Regions from separate parts of the Lysinibacillus louembei genome, predicted to be linked through region 1. Evidence: predicted binding sites of a transcription regulator. Region 1 holds the regulator's gene; the other holds the start of a gene.
What was found. The regulator LexA, encoded in region 1, represses DNA repair genes until DNA is damaged. The targets are predictions, from matches to a motif close to CGAACATATGTTCG.

Region 1 (12,643 bases):
CAAAATAATATAAGGTTTCCCTAATTATAGTATTAGAGAAACCTTATATTTTATCATGATTCAGCAGCTCTTTTGTATCAAAAGCAGAGCAATTCCTACCTCCACAAGTGGCAAGAACAATGCTTAGATTGCTTTTCTTTCAGCAGGATATCCAAATACAATCTAAAAATTGATTAAAAACTTATAGCGCTTTTACTTTATTTACTACGTTTTCAACAGTGAAGCCGAATTTCTCGATAACTAAATCGCCAGGTGCTGATGCGCCAAATGTGTCGATACCCAGTACATCACCTTCTAAGCCAACATATTTATACCAGCTTTGTGTTGCACCCATTTCGATTGCTAAACGCTTCGTAACAGTTTTTGGTAATACAGATTCTTTATAGTCTGCATCTTGTTGGTCAAATGCAAATGTTGATGGCATTGACACGACTGATACGTCGACACCTTCAGCAAGTAATGTTTTTTGTGCATCTACTGCTAGAGAAACTTCCGAACCTGCAGCAATTAAAATTGCATCAGGTGTTGCCTTTGTTGCAGGTGATACAACATAGCCACCACGTGCTACACCTTCAGCAGCTAATTGTGCTGTTGTGTCTAACACGGGTAAGTTTTGACGTGACAATACTAAAGCCGTTGGTGTGTTTGGCGATAAAATCGCTTGCTTCCAAGCTTCTGCTGATTCATTTGCATCTGCTGGACGAATCACATTTAAGTTTGGCATTGCACGTAATGAAGCTAAGTGCTCCACTGGTTCATGTGTTGGGCCATCTTCCCCAACAGCAATTGAGTCATGTGTAAATACATATGTTACTGGTAAGCCCATTAATGCTGATAAGCGTACTGCTGGACGAACATAGTCAGAGAACACGAAGAATGTTGCACCAAATACGTTTAAGCCGCCATGTAATGCCATACCATTTAACGCTGCTCCCATTGCAAACTCACGCACACCGAACCAAATATTGCGACCTGCATAGTTTTCTACTGAGAAATCGCCTGCACCTTTGATTGTTGTTTTATTTGAGCTTGCTAAGTCTGCACTACCGCCGAATAATGATGGTAGTTTTTTCGCTAAAGCGTTAATGACATCACCAGAAGATGAGCGGGTAGCTACTGATTTTCCTGCTTCATACACAGGTACTTCAGCTGCGAAATCTGCTGGTAAGTCACCTTCCATTGCATTTTCAAATTCAGCAGCTAGCTCTGGGTATTTAGCTCGGTAAGCTTCAAATTGTTCATTCCAAGCTTGTTCTGCTGCAACACCTTGACGCTCTGCCGCCGCTTTAAATGTTTCATACACTTCTTGTGGCACGTTAAATGGCTCATGATCCCAACCATAATGTGCTTTTGTTAAAGTTGCTTCATCTGCGCCAAGTGGTGCACCGTGTGAATCTGATTTACCTGATTTATTTGGTGAACCATAGCCAATTACTGTTTTTACTTCAATTAAAGTTGGCTTGCCCTTTAATTGCTTAGCTTCTTCAATTTTAGCGTTTAGCTCTGAAATATCATTTCCATCGTCTACACGCAAATAGTTCCATCCGTATGATTCAAAGCGCTTTTGGACATTCTCTGAAAACGACATGCCTAATTCGCCATCTAATGAAATATCATTGCTATCATAAAGTACGATTAATTTTTCTAATTGTAAGTGACCTGCTAATGAAATCGCCTCAGCAGCTACACCTTCCATTAAATCCCCATCACCACATAAAGCGTATGTGTAATGATCTACGATTTTATGCTCATCTTTATTGTATTTAGCCGCAAGGTGTGCTTCAGCCATTGCCATACCGACAGTCATTGCAATCCCTTGTCCAAGTGGTCCAGTTGTTGCTTCAACACCAGCAGTATGACCATACTCTGGGTGACCAGGTGTTAATGAGCCCCATTGACGGAAGTTTTTAATTTCTTCCATCGGTAAGTCATAGCCACCTAAATGTAATAAGCTATAAAGTAACATAGAGCCATGACCAGCAGATAATACAAAACGGTCACGGTTATACCAATTTGGATTTTGTGGATTATGGCGTAAATGCTTTGTCCATAGTGTATAAGCCATTGGAGCTGCCCCCATCGGTAAACCAGGGTGGCCAGAATTTGCTTTTTCAATTGCATCAATTGATAATGTACGGATTGCATTAATTGCAAGTTGATCCGGAGTTTGAGTCATTTTTGACATCCTTTCTCGTGCTAAATAGTCTACTTTTATAGTGTAGTCAAGAACGTTAAAGAAAACAATGGTTAGTAGCTGTTTTCTTTGAAATTCATCATACTAAATGTGTTATTTTGTATAAAATTAATTTGGAAAATCTCTCTGCTTTTTAATATTTTTTATTTTATCTGGTGTAACATCATTGCCTTCTGGATCAACAATTTTTACATGCTCGATCGTATCACGCATCGTTGCACGGAATGTGTCTAAATATTCTTTACGAAGTGCTGTACGCTCCTTGGCTTCCGCCTCTGTCAGCGTACCTTCCTTCGCTTTTTTTGCGAGTGCATTAATTCGAGTTAATTTTTGTTTTGATAACATATTTTTCTCACCTTTCTAAAACTCCATACTACAAAGGTATGAGAAAAAAACGTAAAGCGCAAGTGATTTACCTTGCGCTTTACGTTTTGAACAAACTACTCACATATCATGTTCTTCTTGATATTCCTTAAAGCGACGATGAACTGTTGCTTTACTCACATCGAAGCCTAACCCTCTCAATGTTGTAGCAATTTCTTCGAACGTGAAGCCTTTTGTACGCAACTTTATAACTTCCTCAATCGGTATATCAATTCGTTCGCGTCCTTCGATATTGCCTCTATTCTTTAAATTATTTTCTGGACGATAGCCGTTATTGACTGCACGGCGCATGCCACGTCGAATTTTAGCATTATGTAGCTTACGTTGATATTCCTCTACTATTGCTAAAATTTCTAGCAGCATTGTATCCATTTCATTTAATGAGATAGGTCCAGCATCATTTAAGGTTAGAACAGACACACCCTGCTTTTGTAAAAGATGCAATACAGCTACACGAGCATTGCCACGCCCTAATCGTGTTTCATCTTGTATAAACAATGCTTTAATATCGTTTACTTTCATGTAATCTAGCATGTCTAATAATCCTTCACGCTCCACATCAAAGCCACTCTGCTGATCCTCAAATATTGCTACTATATTGTAATTTAATTTGTTGGCATATGTTTTTAACTCTTCTTTTTGCCTTGCAAGAGATGTATGCTGTGTTGATTTCTCAGTGCTAACTCTTGCATATATAACTGCCGCTTGTCTAACCATTAGTTTTTATTCGCCACTTCACGCGAATGGCTATCCTCACTTAATTGATTTGCATTTGCAATGATCGAACGCTTTTCTATTGGAACTAGTAACTGCTGTCCACTTACTATTTTTTCATCCGTAAGATAATTTGTTTTTTTCACAAAGCCAATCCATTGCTCTGTTGACATTTTGCCTCGATATTGTTCGGCCAAAGACCATAGCGTATCTCCATGAGCAATAACAATTTCCTCATATTGTTCAATTTCTTCATCTGTAATTACTAGTATTGAAATGACAAACAGCGTAAATGCAACAAAAATTGCAATATAATTATTTTTTTTCAACCAATTCATATTTAACTCCTCCTAAATAAACAGAATATCCGTTCGGAATATATGTTCTTATAATAAAACGAACAAACGTTTCTTGTCAATATTTTTTTCGAACTAACGTTTGCTTTCTGTTTTCTCTTTTGTTATACTAAAAACAAGAAAATTTGTTCTACCAATTATGTGTTATTTAAGGCTTTATTTTAGTTCAGTAGGCTTTCTACATATGCTGAGCAAGACTAACTATAGTTCCCTCTCTTTATATTTAGAGAGGCAGGATATTTTACTAAAAATTAAAAGAGGTGAGTGAGTTGACAAAAGTATCAAAACGCCAAGAAGCAATTTTAGCTTTTATTAAAGAAGAGGTTAAGTCAAAAGGTTATCCACCGTCAGTTCGTGAAATCGGAGAAGCAGTCGGTTTAGCATCGAGTTCTACTGTGCATGGACATTTAGCTCGCTTAGAAAGCAAGGGACTTATTCGACGTGATCCAACAAAGCCACGTGCAATTGAAATTTTGGATACTAGCGATAATGATATTGAACAACAAGGTGTTATCCATGTCCCGTTAATCGGTAAAGTAACAGCTGGACTTCCTATTTCTGCCATCGAAAATATCGAGGAATATTTCCCGTTACCTAACTCCTATGGCTCTGCTGAAGATCAACTGTTTATGCTTGAAATTATGGGTGAATCAATGATTGAAGCAGGTATACTAGATGGAGATTATGTGATCGTAAAACAAACATCGACAGCCAATAATGGTGATATCGTAGTAGCAATGACAGAAGATAATGAAGCAACGGTTAAACGCTTTTATAAAGAAAAAACGCATTTCCGTTTACAGCCTGAAAACTCTTCAATGGACCCAATTTTAGTGAATCAAGTAACGATTTTAGGTCATGTTGTTGGACTATATCGTAAAATCCAATAAATGAAAAGCGGAGCTACCCATCTTTGGGCAGCTCCGCTTTTTAGCTAGCATAGCTTTCGAATCATTACATTGTGGAAATAAAGAAGAATATTTGAGGTTAAATGAATATGAAGAAAAATCACTAAAAAGCTTGCTAGTGAGGAATTAATGCTATTTTATATAACAAATAAAAAATGTGCATGTTCAACAATGATTGATAATTTCTCAAAAATAGCCCATTTCAATAATTAATAGCATGATTTTCGTGGATTTTTAAATAAAATTGGCGATTTCCTATGAAATTTATCTTCTATTAGTGGATGCTGTACTTCAGCAAATATTTTAACAAAACAGCAAAAGTGTCCGAAAAGGAGGTTTAATATACCTCTTTTCAGACACCCATATACCTTTTTATTATTTACATGCTTCAATAAATGCTTTAAAAAGTTTAATAGAATGCTCATCACCAGATGGTGCCATTGCCTCTGGATGCCATTGTACCCCAATACAAAATGGATGTCCTTCATGCTCAACCGCTTCGTTGATGCCATCTGCTGCAACACCTGCAATGACTAATCCTTCTCCTAGCTGATCAATTGCTTGATGATGGAAGGAATTTGTGCGGACTTGCTCCACATCAAAAATAGCATGAAGCTTTTCTCCATTAATTTTAACTGTATGTGTTGCCTCATCTCTTAAAGAAGCTTGCACATGTGCAATTGATTGCTCCGATTGTGATGGAATATCTTGAATTAACGTACCGCCAAATGCTACATTCAATACTTGATGACCGCGACATATTGCCAATATCGGCATATTGCGCTGAAAGGCATTTTGTACAATGGCTAAATCACTGTTATCTCGTTTTGTATGAAACATACCTAGCTTTTGATGCGGCTCTTGCCCATATAATTGCGGGTTGACATCATGTCCCCCAATTAATAGTAGACCGTCTACTTTATTTAATACTTGCTCCACGTCATATGCATCGAGATGTGGAATGCATAAAGGAATTCCTCCAGCTAGCTCTACAGACTGTATGTATGTTTCATTTATTTCTAGTTTTTTATCCCCTGTATGCATCGTTACCCCGATTATTGGCTTCATTATTACATTCTCCTCACTTGTAAGTTATTACTATTATCATATGCTAGTTATTTGCAGTGAGCAACGTAATTTTTAGATAATTCAAAAACCTATTTTTAAAGCAATTGCATATACCATGCCATTATTTGCTTGCCATAAAAATAAATGATAATGCTTGCCAATGCAATAGATGGGCCAAATGGAATTGGTGTTTTGCGATCTTTTTTATATAAATTTAACTGGATAATAGCTAATAGCATCCCAATCATCGCTGCTAAAAAAAGTGTAAGCAATGTACTCACTGTACCAAGCACAAGACCAATTAAGAAAAATAGCTTAATATCGCCTCCTCCTATACCACCCTTCGATACAGCTGCAATAAGCAATAATAGACCAAAGCCCATCACTGCGCCAAGTAAGCTATCCCACCATAAAGTAAGGGGCGATAATATACGTCCTAAAATAAGTAAAGGTAAAAAGAATAACAAAATTTTATTCGGTATTAGCATATAGGCAATATCGGAAACTGTAATAATCATTAAAAGTGAAATGAAGAGCAAGGCAACAAATAGCTCTGTTGAAAAACCTAGTTGGTAATAAGAAAATGCGAAGAGGATGCCTGTGAAGAACTCAATTATCATATAAATTGGGGAAATACGAATTTTGCATATGCGACATTTCCCACGCAATAAAATATACGAAAATATTGGGACTAGCTCAATGATTGTTAAAGTATGCTGACAGTTTGAACAGGAAGCTCGAGGGAAAATAATAGATTTGTTTTTGGGGATACGTAAGCCAACAACATTATAAAAAGAACCGAGTATCAGTCCTAATAACAAAAAGAAAAACAGATACATAATTGTCATTTTGTACTCACCTACATCATTAAAATAGTCGTTTTACTTTTTTATCATACCATATAAAGGAATAAAAGCTGTAGGGAAATATAGAAATTCTACATTCCCTACAGCTTCTTACTTCCTCCCTAATCTCCCCGACAACAACATTCCTGCTGTACCGATGATCATAAAGAGAATTGCCCGAATTAACAGGTTTAATGTGGCTAAATCAAAGAAAATAAGCTTAAATATTGCGATTAATAATAAAATAAAGCCTGTTGCTGTAACCTTTTTCCATTGTCGCCTTCTTCCTAACAATATTGTTAGGCTTGCTGCTGCAAAGAGAATCAATGTTTTCATCATAATTGCAATACCCCATGTAAATAGGTCAATCGCGTATAAATAGGATGCAAGATTAATGAAATGCAATAGTGTTAGAATAATACCTACATTTATATAGATTTCAATATATTTTTCAATGAACCTTTTCCACTTTTGATAAATACGTCCTTCTTTATATATGTCAGCAAGCAGTGCAATGAGCGTTAAAATGAAAATGCTACGCGTTACAAGCTGCAATACGCTATGCGTATTATCCATAGTGCCTGATGTAAGTAATGCCAAGCTTTGCGTAAAGTAGCAAACAATGAGTAATGCTGGTGCAAAAATGCCGAGCCAACGGTTATCCATAATTAAAACAACAAGCAGGGCAATAGCGGTTAAGCTAAAGACAATATACGGAATATGGGATGTTGTTGAAATATAAGCAAAATCAAGCTTTGCCATATACAGAATAACGAAGAAAATAATACTTGCTGCAATGACATCCATTGCATAGTACTTAGCTAACCCCCGTTCAAAGCGCATCAGCTCTTCCTTTGGTCTTTTCGCATAAATATAAGCAAGGGCTAGACCTACAATAAGGACAATTATCGCTATATTTTCTACATACCAAAATGGTCGTACATCTGTCGTTGCATATAAAGCAAATGCCATCATAAATAAAATAGTTGAATACGTAATTTTCATTAGCGATGCTCGCAAGCGTATTGCTAACATCATACCTGCAAGAGCTGATAAAACATAGGCGAGTCGATCATAGTCTTGTGCAAAATCAAACGTCATCACCATATTAAATGTTAATAGTAATGCAATTGTCGCCGCAATATCGAAAACATGACGCTCGCTCTTTTTATGTGCGATAAAGGCCATGATTACATAAAGTACAAATATAATAAATAAATAACCTATTTGATATGGCTCATTTAAAATAAAAATATTAAAAAGCAATAGCACAAAACTGCTAACGCTAAACAATGCACCTTCTTGTATAACCTTCCATCTTTCGCTACGTATAAATAGCTGCCACCAGCTATTCAAAAATAGCGCTAACAGAATGATGATACTACATGCAAAGTACAGTGTTTGATTGTATTGTGTAAACCAAATAATTTGTATTGCCAATAGTGAAAAAATCATAGCAATATAAAGGGCAATTTGTTGCTGATGCTGTAAAATAACGAGCTGAATGGCTCCAAAAATCAGTATAATATAAATTAAAATAAATACTTTTTCAAAATCCATATATTCTAGCAAATAAGGTAAAAGTAAAGATGTAAATACAACAAAGGTTGTTAATGCCTGACTCCCCTTTAAATAACTAATGGCAACCCCATATGCGATATATAGTAGTGCAATAGCAAGTGCCACCGTTAATGCGAATATTTCATATAAAATTGCCCCTGCTGCAGTCGCCAATATACCAATAATAAAGGAACCACCGTATAAAGAGATGACCATTGCTGTCACTTCTTCTTTTTTCTTCTCAAGGCGCCATGCATAAATGCCGATAGCGATTGATACGATGTAAGCCATCATAACTTTCACTGTATCTGATAAGAAGCCGAATTCGCTTGCTAGCTTTAGCCCCCATAAAATACCTAGCACTAAAATAACCATAAACAGCTTCGGTAAAATAGTTGTTATACGCTCCTCAAAGGATTTTGTCGGCTTCGCTACTATCTCAGGTGCCTTCGTTTCACTTATAGCTTTTTCGACAGGCTGCTTTATGACAGCTTGTGTCTTTGTAAAGATAACAGGTTTTTCTTCTGTTTTAGGTGCTACATACGGTTTTTCGTGACCATGCTTAAGCTTTGCTACCTCTGCCTGTAGCTGTGCAACCTCTTGCTCTAGCCGTTCGACTCTTTCCTGCCATTCTCTTTCCATTCATCCCACCTACCTTTTATACATTTTATCACATGCTTATAGAAGCTATGACGAACTTTCTGTCGAATCGCGTGAAAATTAAGAATAAAGTAGGGGATTAAGTGTAAGCTGTAGGAAAATGTATACGGTACAAAAAAGATTGCCAAAAAAGCAGACTAACCTACTTTTTGACAATCAATGACTGTTTTATTTTATAAGCTGTTCTTGGAAGTAGGCTTCGATTTCCTTCCAATTGTTCATTCGAATGAAGCCTTCTGTTGTTTGGTTATATGGCATGGAATATAAAATACCAGTACCTTTAAATGCTTCTAGCTGATATGGGCTATCATCAATTAAATAGTCTGTGTGAATAACTGATTTCGTGCCACAAAATACGATATTTTGTTTATTAATAAATGGGAAATAACGCTCTAACCAATCGTATTTCGCATTGAATGAGCCTGGAACTTCCATTGCAGCTGTTGCAATAAAAATATCATAATGCTCCTGCAAATTTTTCACCACTTCAATCGCATCTTGGTCCAATAATTCTAAGTCTCCAAAAAAATCTGCCTCATTCATAAAGCCATACAACTTTTTCATCTGTTCATCTGGCAAGTTACGTCGAGTCCCACCTATAAATTCTTCATCTGTATAACTTGTCCCAAATCGTTCATTGCATGTTGCACAAAGCTTTTTATAAAAATTAGCTAATACTTGGTCCATATCAATTGCAATACTTTTTCTCATTATATAGCCTCCTCTTTCATTCCTTTTCTAAGTGTAATCAACTTGTAAACGAGAAACAAGCATGCGTAATTAACTTAACAAATTTTACAAATTTAACACCTTACATGTTTGCGTTTAAAGCCAATTCGTCCCTTTTCCACTTCTTTTTCAATGCTTTCTAACGCATTTAAGAAGCTGCTTTTTTTACCAGCCTTCTTCATTTCAACAACACCGATTTCCTTCGCAGTAGTCAATGCCTGTTCGTGTAATGGCTTATACGACACCCCTACCGTTGTTACAAAATTGTTCATCGCTGATTTTGCTCGCTCTGGCGCAGTATGAATTGTCTCTTTTACAACATCCAGCATATTAGCAAGCTTGCTTTGTGAAAATGTCTCATCCTTGCGATTGCCAAGCAGCCAGCAATAACAGCTATAGCCTGCTGACATCTTCAATTCTTCACCACTAGCAATCCATTTATCAGCTACTTGCTCTGCAATATTTGCCTCTGCTAGCGTTACCGCTACAACATAGTCTGATAGCATATAAAAATATGCCTGCTCAATCCAACGATCATAATCTGCCTCTGTCATTGTATTTGGCTCTGCAATAACCCCTGCAAAATACATCGCATCATAATTGCCTGTTGCATATAGCTGCTCTGCAAGCGCTTGATTCGTTTTAATCATTTTTCTCATCGGCTTCATCGCACCTGTTGCTACGCCAAAAACAGGCTCCTTCGCCCCATTTGAACAATAAGTCTTTTTCATACGCTCTTTTCCTAATGCTTCTAGCTCCTGCATGACGGTTTGAAAGTCCATTCATTTTGCTCCTTTTGTCATTATTACTTTGACCTTAGTTTATCATTTTCATTACAGGTCAGTGAAGAAATATCCTCTATCCTATTAATCCGTTATAATATAAAGAGATTAATTTTTTATAATTCAATAGAGATTACAGATTTTGAAAAGGAGGCTACCTTGGAAACTATTTTATTTTTTGCATGCATTTTATTTGTCGCCTCTGTGCTGCAAACAAGTACAGGCTTTGGCTTTTCCATTATGGCAACGCCTTTTCTGCTGATGTTGCTGCTCCCACAAGAGGCTATTCAAATAAATATTATTTTATCTTTATTTATTTCACTTTCATTAATATGGAAAATAAGAGCAACAATTGATTTTACGATTTTAAAAAGGCTAACCATTGGCAGTATAGCTGGCGTACCTTTTGGTATTATGCTTTTTATTTCGATTGATATCGAAATGTTTAAATTAGGCATTGCGATACTGCTGTTATTGCTAACATTATTATTAATACTGAATTTTAGAGTTAAGCCTACCCCTGTTCGTGACTTTATCGTTGGCGGATTATCTGGACTTTTAACAACAAGCATCGGGATGCCTGGACCACCTTTATTGCTATACTTTACAGGGACAAATACAGAAAAAGCGAAGCTGCGTGCAACTACACTTGCTTTCTATCTATTTATCTATTTAATTAGTCTTATTGCACAAATATGCTTTACTGGTACTAGCCTATTCATATGGCAATCAAGCATTTACGCAATTCCGATCGTATTATTTGGCTTGTATGTAGGACAAATTATTTTTAAATGGCTGAATCAAAATGCATTTAAAATCCTTACATATATTCTTTTAAGCTTCACAGGTATTTATCTTCTTATTGATTATTTTAACTAACATAAAATGCTGTAGGGCGCTTTTTGTTTCTCTACAGCTTTTATCTTGATAAAACCCTATAAACGCTGTGGATCATCCTAGCCTAGTTGCTGCTCTAGTTTCCATAAATGCATTTTAGTAGCCTTATTGGGATGCACATATCTATGACCTTGCATTGATAGCAAAATTCTCTTTAACCCTTTAAGTGTACATTCACGCATTATATACAACCTGCCAATCCATACCGACATCATGAACAATTGCCCAGATTTTTTTGATAACTGTCCTGCCATCTCCTCTTTAAAATTTCGTTAAAGGTGTTGTTAAATGCTTAAAGGCTGCTTTATCTAGTGCTGCATCTATTAACGATCTAGTCCTTCTATTGGTTGATAGCCTTTGATGTGCCCTATTCTCTCTCAATCATACTTGCCAGTGTCCAACTTGCACGCTTCAAACGCCTCGTATTGTTGTCTAGCCTCCTGATTTCTTCAAAATTTCATCTTCATTTTAGTAGCCTCACCTATCCTAAAATAGTGATTTAATTTTCTTTAATAGACAAACTACCAATCCCCCTCCAATCTTAATTCATAAGATAAAAGGGGAGGTGAGAAAAAATGATTAAAAAATTAGGCTCGCAAAATTTGATTGACAACAGTTATTGTGCAATTAATCGATTTTTTTGGCCTCCTATAAAAGCTATTGACATATGTTCTATTCAACCGCCTCCAGTCATTATCGCTGAAGGAGCTATTATTCCCATAATAAATAGATATTTTTATATCGTTACAGAAAATATTGATTTAACAAACGGAGTAACACTTCCAACTCATTTATTTTCAGATGATAATGGTAATCCAGTAACCGAATTTACACTTTTTAATCCTAACGGCTACGTTAATCTTTATATTAATGCCGTCATGCAAGAGGGTGGCACATACCAGGTAACTCCTAATTCATTAACTCTTAACCCATTTAATGCAACTATCTTTGCTGGAACTCCAATCATTATAGAATCATTAGGTTTTCAACAAAGATAATATAGAATTCCTTTATCCCTTGAAAGGGGGTGAAAAAAATGGCACTTTCAATTATCAATATTCATGTAAATGTTACTGGCACTTCGACTAGATTCTTTAATGTTTTAGCAGCAAATTTACCTGTCACAGACGGTACTACAGTTGCTGCAACTGCCTTTCTAGACGATAGTGGAACTGCCGCTACCGCATTTCCTGTAGTAGCAAATGGCTACTATAATTTCTATATTAATGGCGTATTACAAGAAGGTGATTCGTATACAATTTCTGCAACAGAATTAACATTTAACGGTGTTACAGGTACAATCACAGCAGGAACTCCATTAGTAGTGGAAGCCGTAGAATTAGTTACACAAACTTAATTTTTAATTAATAATGCTACGGTTGAAATTTCAATGCGTGTTTTATTGCCATCCGTTTCTATAACCTCCATGCTATTTAAAATCACTAATTTTTCCTTGTTTGTCATATGAGTCTTTCCTTTTCTTCATAATGCAGAACAAACAATGAATAGTTACGAACAGTACATGGATAAGTTAGGGCAATAACAA
Region 2 (12,643 bases), 1.1 Mb from region 1:
TTCGTTGTTAAATCAAGCGCTTTATAGCCCTCTTCTAATTTATGCTGCTTCGATTTTGCAATGCCGTACCAAGCAGGGTTATCAAAGTAGCCGCTATTAACAAGTAAGCCTAACAGCATGCGAGAGCCCCAAACAGCTGTCACGAAGCTTAATAAAATCGTAATAATTAATGTTGTCGCAAAGCCTTTAACAGAGCTTGTCCCGAAATAGAATAAAACGATGGCTACAAGCAATGTTGTTAATTGTGCATCGACAATCGCAGATAGCGATTGCTTCGAGCCGAGTCGGAATGCATCTTTCGCATCATGACCAACGCGCAGCTCTTCCCGAATACGCTCGGCCGTTAAAATGTTGGCATCAACAGCCATCCCAATCCCAAGCACAACTGCGGCAATCCCTGGTAGCGTTAATACCGCATTAATACCATTGAAGACAACGAGGACAAGATACGTAAAGACCGTTAATGTCACAATCGCAATGATACCTGGTAAACGGTAATACAGCAGCATGAATACGAAAATAACGAGTACCCCAACTACACCTGCAAATACCGTGCTTGTTAATGCTTTTTCACCGAATTGTGCCCCAACAGAAGTTGAGTAAATTTCTGTTAATTTTACAGGCAATGAGCCTGAGTTTAAAATGGATGCAAGAGTTTTCGTCTCATCTACTGAGAAGTTCCCTTGAATCATTACATTTGTTGTATTTAATACTTGATCTACTGTTGCAGCAGAGGCAAATTTAGGATTTTCCTTCCCTGCTTCTGCTTCATAAGAGTCTACACCTTCTTCAAAGTCTAGCCAAACAACCAGTAGATTTTTACCTGGTCCTTTTTCTAGCACTTTTTGAGTTGCTTCTGCAAATTTCGATGCATCCTTCAATGTTAATGTCACAATCGGCTGGTTACGATCGCCAAATGTTGCGTTTGCACCATTTTCTTTTAAATCCGTGCCGTCCAATAAAATATTATCGTCCACATCGCGGAATGTTAAGTTTGCCGTACTTGATAAAAGCTCACGAGCAGATGATTGGTCATCTAAGCCAGCTAGCTGTACACGAATACGGTTTTCCCCTTCTACTGCAATGGAAGGCTCACTCACACCAAAGGCATTGACACGTCGGTTTAACGCTTCGTTCGTATCAGTTAACACATTCGGTGTCACCTTTGATCCATCCAATGTTTCCACTTTGTATAATACTTCAAAGCCACCTTGTAAATCCAAGCCGAGTTTTACTTTGTCTAAAACTCCTTGAACCGTTGTACCCATACCTGTAAATAGCAATAAAACAATTAGTGTAAAGGTAATAATACGGTTTGCTAATTTCATTGTAAATCCTCCTCTAAACTTAACGCACGAATTTGTGCATAATCAATTACGCCTTGGCATAATTGCGTCTGGATTTTTTCGAGCAAGCTCTTAACTGACCTGCATCATGCAGGCCTTCTCATCAAAATCCGTGACATCCGCTGGGGCCTTTCTCTTGGTTCAGTTAATATTTGGACATTCATTAAACCATGAGAAAAAGCGCCTATGCGCCATGTTCTCCGTTCACTTATGTAGCGGCTACATGATGCAGCCTTAAAAAGCCATTCTAAAAAACGAATGCACACAATATGCTTATTATGAAACACGATTGGCTAGCTGTCAAATATTGAATAACACATTTTTCTTCATCTAGCCTATCTTTTTATTATTGTTCACAGACTATTACTTTTTGCGTGAAATAGCACGGCAGCTAGCTCGCTTTGTAAATCCAATGCTTGATGAGATACGAATCGATGATAATTTAATACTTCCGATGGTGTTAAATCAAAAACTGTTGCTACTATCTCTGCAATAGGTAAGCTTTCAATTTCTTTTTTACGCCATTTCCGATCGATGCAATAATTCCAAAGCTCCTCCTCTGTTAGTGATCGATATTGAAGAAAACGAAATTCTTCTATCTTGCTTTGAAGCACAACATACACATGGTCAAAAAGCTCGTTATAACGAATCGTCATCATAGCCCACCTCTGTTTGAAAGTTGTAATCACTACTCGTCCTGCATACAAATAGTGTATATCAAAAAAGATAAATTGAGAAGGGATGGCGCTAGTGGCATCATTTATCAAAGGTACAATTTTTTTAATCGTTGTCATTTTTTTATCGAAATGCTTCGGCTTTCTTTATCGCATGCAATTTATGCGTGTTGCAGGAGAAGAGGCAGTTGGTATTTATATGACCGCTTATCCAACCTTTATTTTTTTCATTTCTATCGCCCAGCTCGGCTTGCCAATTGCTGTAGCAAAGCTGACAGCAGAGCTTCGAGCAAAAAAGCGCGATGCCGATGTACAAGCCGTTATGGCAAAGGCTATTTTTATTTCCACAATTGCCATTATCATCTTATTGCCGCCTCTTTATTTTTCATTGCCATGGCTAGCGCGCACATTGCTGCAAAATGAAGCGATTGCCCTTACATTAAAGGTATCACTGCTAACGGTGCCAATCGTTGTTTATGCAAGCTTAATTAAAGCGTATTTGCAAGGCTTAGCAAAAATTACACCTACCGCTTGGGCACAATTACTTGAGCAAGTATTACGCATCGCGCTCGTTACGCTGCTTTTGCCCTACTTTGTTCATACAGATGCGAGTCTTACCGCAGCAGGTGCTATGCTTATTACATTGCTCGGTGAAATTTTCTCCTTGCTATTTTTAGCCTTTCATTATGCTAAGGAGAAATATAGTCAAAAGACAAATAGTTATCCCGCTGCACCACTATTTCGCATTGCCCTGCCTTCTGCTGGTAGTAAAATGTTTGGCACCTTTACATGGTTTTTAGAGCCGATTATTTTTTTAAAAGCATTAACCGTTTCAGGGCTTGCCGCCACTGCCGCCACTACGCTGTATGGTGTTATTTCAGGTGTGCATATTCCATTACTGCTATTTCCATCGTTCATACCAAATGCGTTAGCTATCGTCCTGATTCCAGCCGTTAGCGATGCTGTTGCACGCAATAATACCGCGGTACTAACCGAGCGTGTCGCTGTTTCCTTGCGCCTTTCTTCTATTATCGGCTGCTTCGCCGCCACATATTTTTTCATTTATGGTGACGAGCTTGCAATGAAGCTTTTTCACTTAGAGGAAAATCGGGGCTTTATGAAAATTTTGGCACCTATTTTTTACTTTTATTATGTGCAAAGTCCTTTGCACTCCATTTTACAGGCTGTTGATGAGGCACGTGCCGCGATGATGAATTCTGTCTATGGCGGTTTAGCCAAGCTCTTTATTTTATTTGCGCTCGCCTCCCAGCCATTTATCCAAGAAAAGGGAGCAATTATTGCGATTGGCTTTGGTGTATTAATTACATCATTTTTACATATCGCTACATTGCGTCAGCATCCTCGCATCGGTGTCGGCTATCAAATTTTTGTTGTACCTTATGGGATATTTATCGTCGTCGCGACGTTTCAATCATTTATTTCATTGACAGGGCATTTTTGGATTGATAATGCGATCACATTGCTCATGGTGACATTTTTACTTATCATTATGCGCCAAATTCGCTGGACAGATTTGCGTTATTTACGAGCTATTTTTTCGCGACTTTAATTGCACATACAATTGTCCTCCCTCATAAGAGGCATAAAAAACACGCTTTACCGAATAAACGCCTTGTGCACGTAGCTCATCCTCCAGCCACTCTTCTGTTTTGCCAATTAAACGTAAGTGCTTTTTATCCAAATAACCATCGACAATAATTGGCAAAACGAAGGCTGGTCCATCTTTCATATAAATGGATAGCTTTCCTGATTGCTCTAAAAAAGCAAAGGCAATCGATTGCACAGAGCTGATGCCTTGCTCGCGCATTTGCTGAAATAAATCATCTAAATTATAACGCTGCTTCACCATCGCATTTTCTAAAATCACCCCATCGCGTACAACAATCGTTGGATCTCCGTCAATTACATCACGCAAGCGCTTATTTTTTAAAATAAAAATGGCATTTATATATTGAATAGCAAACAGTAATATAATTGGTAAAACAGATTTAAAAAATGGCTTATCCACGTCTTCAAGAGCCAGGGCAGCAACTTCCGCAATTAGTACATATACCGCTACATCCAAAATACTTAATTCACCTAATTCACGCTTGCCCATAATGCGAAAGACAAACAGCACAAGGAAATAAAGAAAAATTGTTCGCGCAATAATTAATAAATACTCTTCCATACGCAAAAACCCTCTTTTTGCTTATTGTGAGCAGAAAGAGGGTTTTTATACTATTTTCTAACCATTTTGATAACGTTTATTTAATTGAAATTAACTCTGCAATAATATTACCTTTTCCATCTGTTGATTTAATAAGCCCTACTCCCTTCACAAAATAGTGGCGGTAATTATTTGGATGCTTTAAAATAACAACATTATGGAAAGTACCTGCTTTTACAGTTATTGTCTTCGATGTACTTTCTACAAAAATTTTATCTAATTCCCTTTCTTCCCCTATATTTACCGACCATCCATATGTATATGTTCCCTCTTTCATTGGATACATATAAATATACCACGGTACCGTTCCTGTACCAATCCATAGTTCTTTTGCCGTTGAGCCTTTCCGAACAACATCTACAATCGAGATGTCCGCGTAACTATCACCAACATTCGAATATAAACCAACGTTAGAACTGAATGTTTTATCTGAGGCATATTGAGGTTTGTCCTCGCCAAGAGTATAGTACTTGCTCTTAACATTCCCTAAAATATCTGGAATATATACAAGTTCAAGTCCTACTTTAGGATATAATCCACCTGTCACAACAGGCGCTTCTTTTTTATTCGGATTTTTCGCAGATAAAGCCGAAGAATATACATAGCCTTTTTGCTTACCAACTTGAATATGTGACCATTCCTTTGTTGTACCTAAAACTGTGACCGCTGTTTTATTTTTTACTGTACTCAATTGCTTAGCGTCTTTTGCCGGTTTGTCACGTAAAATAATATCGCTTTTAGCATTGACATACATCGTTTTGCCCGTAGCTTCGATTTTGTCACTTGGATAGACGGTACCTAATACTACCAATAAAAGTGCTATCATTACAATAATAATTCGCTTCATACTTTTTCTCTCCTTTATGCTAAGAGGATTTAAAAAAATCATACCATTTCCCTAACAAAATAAGCAATATATAGTGGAGTAGAAAAAACCTTTAGCTTTGTGAGGCTCTAGTAAATAAAAAAACTGCTAGAAAAGTAGCATTTCCTACTTTTCTAACAGCTTCTAGTCAATTAGTCTACTACAACGCGACCAATTGCTTGTCTTTCAAATTTCACACGTACGTTATCTGCAATGATTAAATATACAAATGCATCTTCAATCGCATCTACTTCACCATGTAAGCCACCAATTGTCACAACGCGATCACCGCGTTTAATGCTGTTTTGCATTTCTGCCGTCGCTTTTTGTCTTTTTTGTGCTGGACGGATTAAAATAAACCACATCGCAACGAACATGATTAAAATTGGTACTAGTTGCATTAATGTGCCACTCAAAGTATTTCCCCCTTTCAAAATCTCACTTTTTAAGTATAGTATAAACGATACTAAAAAAGCGATTAGAAAACTATTTTTTTCTGAAATTTTCTACTTTCGTCACTTTTTCGCTTAGAAGTTTTTCGGATTCGGCACATTATAGCCATATTTCTCGAAAAATTCTTCCTTAAAGTCTCCTAAACGGTCTTCACGAATTGCTTGACGTACATCTTCCATTAATTTAATTAAGAAGCGTAAGTTATGGTAAGACGTTAAACGTAAGCCGAACGTTTCCTCTGTGCGCAGTAAATGACGTACATAAGCACGCGTATAGTTTTTACATGTGTAGCAATCACAGTTTTCATCAATTGGACGGAAATCGCGTGCGTATTTTGCATTTTTAATGACCATACGCCCTTCCGATGTCATTAATGTACCATTGCGTGCGATACGTGTTGGTAATACGCAGTCAAACATATCGATACCACGAATCGCGCCATCAATCAGAGAGTCTGGTGAGCCAACGCCCATTAAATAGCGCGGCTTGTTTTCAGGCATTAAGGGTGCAGTAAATTCGAGTACACGGTTCATGATATCCTTTGGTTCACCTACAGATAAACCACCGATTGCATAGCCTGGGAAATCTAATTCAACAAGTGCCTCTGCGGAACGACGGCGCAAGTCCTCGTATTCCCCTCCTTGAATAATACCAAATAAGCCTTGCTCCTCTGGACGTGCATGTGCTTCTTTACAGCGCTTTGCCCAACGCGTTGTGCGATCAACAGATTGCAGCATATAATCATATGTTGCTGGATATGGTGGACATTCATCAAAAGCCATCATAATATCTGAGCCTAAATCATTTTGAATTTCCATCGCCTTTTCAGGGCTTAAAAATAGCTTATCGCCATTTAAATGGTTGCGGAAATAAACGCCCTCTTCCTCAATTTTACGGAATTTGCTTAAAGAAAATACTTGGAAGCCGCCTGAATCCGTTAAAATTGGGCGATCCCAGTTCATAAATTTATGCAAACCACCCGCCTCTTTGACAATATCATTACCTGGACGTAACCATAAATGATAAGTGTTTGATAAAATAATGCCTGCATCCATTTCCTTTAGTTCTTCTGGTGACATTGCTTTCACCGTTGCCTGTGTTCCAACAGGCATAAATGTTGGCGTTTCAAACGAGCCATGTGGCGTATGCACGATGCCTAAGCGTGCCCCTGTTTGCTTACATGTTTTAATTAATTCATAGCGTATTGCTGGTTGTGTCATTGAAAAAAATCCCTCTCTCTTAAAGGTAAAAACAGTACCTCGGATTTAACTATGTGACGATGCACACAAAAATTTATTTTATAATGTGTTGCTATAAATAGCAATTTATTTTACTGGACGGATAAACATCGCATCGCCGAAGCTAAAGAAGCGATATTTTTCGTCTACAGCCTCTTTATAGGCATGCAAAATCGTTTCCTTACCTGCTAAAGCGCTCACTAGCATCACCAAGGTCGATTTTGGCAAATGGAAGTTCGTAATCAAGCCGTCCACCGCCTTAAATTCGTAGCCAGGATAAATGAAAATAGCTGTCCAGCCTTGCTCTGCAACGATTTTCCCATCGTGCTTTGAGGCAACCGTTTCGAGTGTACGTGTCGATGTCGTACCGACAGCAATCACTTTGCCACCATTCGCTTTTGTGCGGTTAATAATAGCAGCCGTTTCTTCAGATACGCTATAAAATTCGGAATGCATATCATGATCTTCAATTGATTCAACGCTAACAGGGCGGAATGTACCTAAACCAACATGCAATGTGACGAAAGCAATATCTACACCTTTTGCACGAATCGCCTCTAGCAATGGCTCTGTAAAATGCAGGCCTGCTGTTGGTGCAGCGGCTGAGCCGCGCTCCTTTGCATACACCGTTTGGTAGCGCTCCTGATCGTCAAGCTTTTCACGAATATATGGCGGTAAAGGCATTTCCCCTAAGCGCTCTAAAATTTCATAAAAAATACCTTCGTATTGGAATTTAAAAATGCGTCCACCATGGTCAAGCTCCCCAATGCACTCCGCACGTAATAAGCCTTCACCAAACGTCACAATCGTACCGATTTTCACACGTTTAGCAGGCTTCACTAACGTTTCCCATTCATCGTCATTCGTTTGCTTTAATAGCAATAGCTCAATATTTGCACCTGTATCCTCCTTGACACCCATTAAGCGTGCAGGTAATACGCGCGTATCATTCAAGACAAGGCAATCCCCTGCATGCAATTCATCTACAATACGCGCAAATTGATGATGCTCTAGCTCCGTAGAATGGGGGTTAACGACTAATAGACGACTTGCAGTGCGGTCTAATAGCGGTGTTTGGGCAATTAATTGTTCTGGTAAATCAAAATCAAAATCTTCTACTTTCATAACAAACGTCCTTTATTTAAGATTGTTGTGGCGCTATGCCAAAATGTTCATATGCAAGTGCTGTTGCAATACGCCCTCGTGGCGTTCGTTGGACAAAGCCAATTTGCAGTAAATACGGCTCGTACACATCTTCAATCGTCACGCGCTCCTCGCCGATAGATGCTGCAATCGTATCTAAACCAACAGGACCGCCACGGAAACGCTCTAGCATTGCAAGCATCAGCTTATGGTCAATATGGTCTAAGCCGAGCGGATCGACTTGCAGTAATTCAAGTGCCTGCTGTGCAAGCGACAGCGAAATTTGCCCGTTACCAATGACCTGTGCATAATCACGTACTCGCTTTAATAAACGATTCGCTATACGAGGTGTTCCTCTTGAGCGACGAGCAATTTCATAGGCGGCAGTTTCGTCCATTTCCACATCGAAAAGTTGCCCACTGCGCATGACAATTTGAGCTAATGCGTCCTCATCGTAAAATTCAAGACGCAATAGGACACCAAAGCGATCGCGTAATGGGGCTGATAATGCACCTGCACGCGTTGTCGCACCAACTAATGTAAACGGGGGCAAGTCCAAGCGAATGGAGCGTGCTTCTGGTCCTTTGCCGACAACGATATCTAAGCAAAAATCCTCCATCGCAGGATACAGCACTTCCTCAATCGCACGTGGCAGGCGATGAATTTCATCAATAAATAATACATCGCCAGGCTCTAGGCTGCTCACAATTGCCGCTAAATCACCTGGTCGCTCAATCGCTGGTCCACTTGTCATACGCACTTGTACACCCATCTCATTGGCAATAACTGTAGCTAATGTCGTTTTCCCAAGCCCTGGTGGTCCGTAAAGTAGCACATGGTCTAAGCATTCCTGTCGCTGCTTCGCCGCTTCTATGAAAATTTTCAAGTTATCCTTCACTTGATGCTGCCCAATATATTGTGCAAGTGACTGCGGGCGTAAAGAATACTCGAGCTGTTCCTCCGCCGCATTCGCTTCGCTCGAAATCACTCGATCTGCCATTGTTAATTCCTCCTACTTTAATTTCAATAGTAGCTGTAACGCCTGCTTCATATAAGCATCCGTCGTCATTAATGTCTCATCCGCTTCAAGCTGAGGCTGTATCTTTGCTAACTCACGCTCTGCATAGCCAAGTGCTGTTAATGCTAATAGTGCCTCTTCTAGCTCATGCTTATACGGATTAACGCCGAATAATGGCAGCTCTTTCTCTGCGCTCGGGAGCTCCACATTGTCTAACAGCGCTCCAAGCTTTCCTTTTAAATCTAAAATCATTTGGCGTGCCGTTTTTTTCCCTACACCTGGGAATTTCACTAAAAAGGACTCGTCCTCCATTTCAATCGCTTGAATAACTTGGACAGGGTTGCCTGTCGCTAAAATCGCCAAGGCGCCCTTTGGTCCGATTCCTGAAACTTGGATGAGCTTGCGGAATAATTCACGCTGATCTAAGCTTGTAAATCCATATAAAAATTGCGCATCCTCACGCACATGCATATGTAAAAAAACTTGTTGCTCATTCGCTGTTTTTTGAAAGGCAAATGGATTCGGTGTAAACAATCGCCAGCCAATTCCTTGCTGCTCTATGACGATGTATTCAGGCGTTATACGCGTCACCTGTCCTTTTAAATAATCATACATCTTTCATCCCTCACAATCATGCATTCATTATAGCATATTTGTTCGGCATTTCTGTACAACGAACTAGCAAATGTCTGAAAAGCACGCACAATGCTTTTCAGACATCTTTCTAGTATTGCTCGATTTGTGCAATTAATTTTGGCCAATGTCGTAATGCTTTTTTAGTAAACGGTATTAAGTAATCTAAAAAAGGCTCGCGCTCTTCCTTATCTAACTGCAAAATATATAGCCATTCTCGCAACAGCTCATTAGGATAGTAAATATAAGAGAGCTGCGTCTTACAAATCTCTGTATAAGGATGCTCCTTTAAAAGCAATGCTACATCATAATCGACATTTGGGAGCGCTCGGTGCATCCATAAAATCATCTCATCAATTGGAGAGCCAAGCACCGCTAAATCAAAATCAATTAGCAGCATGCCGTGCTCTGTTTTCAAAAAATTATGATGCACTACATCGCCATGTAATAAGGTTGCTTCCCCTAATTGCATTGGAACTGGCTGCATATTGCGTAAGCCTTTATATGCCATTTGAATAATTGTTTCATAGTCATTTTTCAAATACTGTGTTAAGGCCTGTTCGTGCATTAAAAAGCGCTCAAATCGTGCACGCCATTTTCGCGGTAGGTGTTGACGTGGTAATGGCTCCAATTGCCAATTAATGCTTGTGCTCGTATCATGAAGTGCCTGTAAACAATTAACAGCCGCCAATCGCTCTTCCTTTTCTTGAAAGCGGGCGCTACGCCCCTCATGCCACTTTTGAATCACAAGCCCATCGTTGTTGTTCGCTATCGGAATATGATAAGGAAAATGGATATTAGCTAGTTTTTGATGAATATTTTTAACTTTTTTTTCAATCACTATATCATCATATTTTTTAACAAAAAATGCGCCTGCTGCCGTTTGCCATTTCCAGCAATTGTGCTTAATGTACATATTAATATTGCCATGGTGGGCATGGCATTGGCTGACATGGTAATGGCATCATTTGCGGGCATGGAGCATATGGGTAAGGCTGATTCATTTCGTCACTTATGTTTTCTGTACACATTCCATGTTCCATCATAGGCGAAGCTTGCTGCTCTCCTTCTACAAACTGTGGCATGTTTGGATATGGCTGCATTGGCATTTGCATTTGTGGATACATCATCATATCGTATGGCATAGGCATTGGGCTACAACACATCATCTGCATTGGTGGCATACACATCGGTGGCATTGGCTGACATGGCATCATTTGTGGAAACATCGGCTGTTGCATTGGTGGTAACATAGGCTGTTGAACTTCTGGTAACGGCATGATTGGCTGCTGTACTTGTGGCGGTTGTTGAATTTCAGGACGTGGTACGATTGGTTGCTCCACTTTTGGTGGCTTTTGGACTTCTGGTAACGGCATCATCGGTGGCTGCGGTGGTGGCATGATTGGCTGTTGCATTTGTGGTGGTGGCATCATCGGCTGCATTTGCATCATATCAATATGCCAAGGCATGTATAAATTGAACTCTGGCCATACAGGCTGCGGTGGCTGCCAGTGTGGCTGTGGCGCGATTGGTTGCTCCACTTTCGGTGGCTGCGGTGCCGGTGTGTGTGGTGGCACAACATTGTGTGGCTTTTCAATCGGCTTTTCCTTAATATGTTCTTTTGGTTTCTCCTTCACGTGATGACCGTCTGGCAAATAAATTTCCATTCCTGGCACGATATAATCTGGATTAGCTAAATGTGCATTTAAACGTTTTAGCTCATCAAAGCCAATGCTGTATTGCTTTGCAATTTTCCAGAGTGTATCGCCTTTTTGGACAACATGAACTCGCATGGGCATCCTCCTTTTCTCGCTTTATCATATGTGAAAATAAAAAAATGGACACAAATCTTTTAGGCGCATCAAGACGCTCTCATGTTACACTATGTTTGGACAAATTATTGATATACATAAAATCATTCGGAGGTGACAGCATGAAAAAAATGTTAGGCGAAGAACGCCGATACGAGCTATTGTCATTATTAAAAACAGCTGGTAAAGCAATTACAGGCACAGATTTAGCAAAGCATGCCAATGTATCACGCCAAGTGATTGTCAACGATATGAACTTATTAAAGGCACGCAATGAGCCAATCATTTCTACAAGCCAGGGCTATTTATATATGCCTTTAGAAAAAGCAGCTTATATTGAGCGCAAAGTCGTTTGTTCACATAGTGCTGAGCAAGCATTGGACGAGATGTATACGATTGTTGATTGCGGTGTGACGATTCAAAATGTGATTGTCGATCATGCAATTTATGGAGAAATTACTGCCTCCATTATGGTATCCAATCGCCCCGAAGTAGAGGCTTTTGTGAAGCGTATCGAGGATGCTAATGCCAGTTATTTATCCGCGCTCACAGATGGCACACATATGCACATCATTAGCGCATCTTCTGAAGGCTTGCTCGATTTAGCTGAGGAACGATTGAGAAAAAAAGGCTATTTAGTAGAAAATTAAAATGGCTGTCGGAATTTTTTTCCGACAGCTTTTTCATTAGACCAAGGTCACAAAATACAATCTGGAACGTAATTTTATTTCTAAATTTTGAAACGCATTCCATTTTTACGTCGTCTTAGGGGCAAGAAAGGATGTGAGATGATGACACGAGCAGAAAATATCCCATTCGATACGGTATTGGATACACCCGAAGCATGGCTTGATACATTAATGGATACATACGGACTACCACTCACAAAGCTTACCTTTAGCTATGTTCAGGATTGGGGCAAGGCACAGGAAATTGTGCAAGATGTCTTCCTTACCTGTTACGAGCAATACAACAAAAGACATACTATCCAATCATATAAAGCATGGATTTATCGTATCGCCATTAATCGCGCAAAGGATTATTACCGTACAGCATGGTTTAAGCGAATCATTGTGAAGGATAGCGGCTTTGATCAACAGCTCCCTACCTCACTGCATGCGGAGCATTTTGTAATCCAGCAAGAAACAAATGAAGCATTAGCACATGCTGTACTCACATTGCCTACTAAATATCGAGAAGTCATTTTGCTTTATTACTATGAGGAATTATCT

Region 2: the regulator LexA is predicted to act here: its motif matches at 9,614-9,627, upstream of ruvA (Holliday junction branch migration protein RuvA).

Annotation. Positions count from the first base shown of each region.
Region 1 is NZ_CP137624.1:3,680,630-3,693,272, forward strand. It holds gene tkt (transketolase) at 182-2,176, opposite strand; gene R6U77_RS18455 (DUF896 domain-containing protein) at 2,303-2,539, opposite strand; gene R6U77_RS18460 (YneB family resolvase-like protein) at 2,639-3,295, opposite strand; gene yneA (cell division suppressor protein YneA) at 3,295-3,630, opposite strand; gene lexA (transcriptional repressor LexA) at 3,918-4,538, shown strand; gene R6U77_RS18475 (gamma-glutamyl-gamma-aminobutyrate hydrolase family protein) at 4,932-5,624, opposite strand; gene R6U77_RS18480 (prepilin peptidase) at 5,720-6,472, opposite strand; gene R6U77_RS18485 (DUF2339 domain-containing protein) at 6,581-8,671, opposite strand; gene R6U77_RS18490 (5' nucleotidase, NT5C type) at 8,858-9,400, opposite strand; gene R6U77_RS18495 (DNA alkylation repair protein) at 9,493-10,200, opposite strand; gene R6U77_RS18500 (sulfite exporter TauE/SafE family protein) at 10,360-11,079, shown strand; gene R6U77_RS18505 (DUF4183 domain-containing protein) at 11,673-12,095, shown strand; gene R6U77_RS18510 (DUF4183 domain-containing protein) at 12,134-12,454, shown strand.
Region 2 is NZ_CP137624.1:2,627,568-2,640,210, reverse strand. It holds gene secDF (protein translocase subunit SecDF) at 1-1,328, opposite strand, end outside; gene R6U77_RS13165 (post-transcriptional regulator) at 1,700-2,002, opposite strand; gene R6U77_RS13160 (putative polysaccharide biosynthesis protein) at 2,097-3,590, shown strand; gene R6U77_RS13155 (DUF421 domain-containing protein) at 3,564-4,211, opposite strand; gene R6U77_RS13150 (SH3 domain-containing protein) at 4,288-5,097, opposite strand; gene yajC (preprotein translocase subunit YajC) at 5,268-5,516, opposite strand; gene tgt (tRNA guanosine(34) transglycosylase Tgt) at 5,643-6,788, opposite strand; gene queA (tRNA preQ1(34) S-adenosylmethionine ribosyltransferase-isomerase QueA) at 6,894-7,931, opposite strand; gene ruvB (Holliday junction branch migration DNA helicase RuvB) at 7,948-8,949, opposite strand; gene ruvA (Holliday junction branch migration protein RuvA) at 8,962-9,582, opposite strand; gene R6U77_RS13120 (phosphotransferase) at 9,692-10,516, opposite strand; gene R6U77_RS13115 (LysM peptidoglycan-binding domain-containing protein) at 10,518-11,393, opposite strand; gene R6U77_RS13110 (transcription repressor NadR) at 11,534-12,061, shown strand; gene R6U77_RS13105 (sigma-70 family RNA polymerase sigma factor) at 12,203-12,643, shown strand, end outside.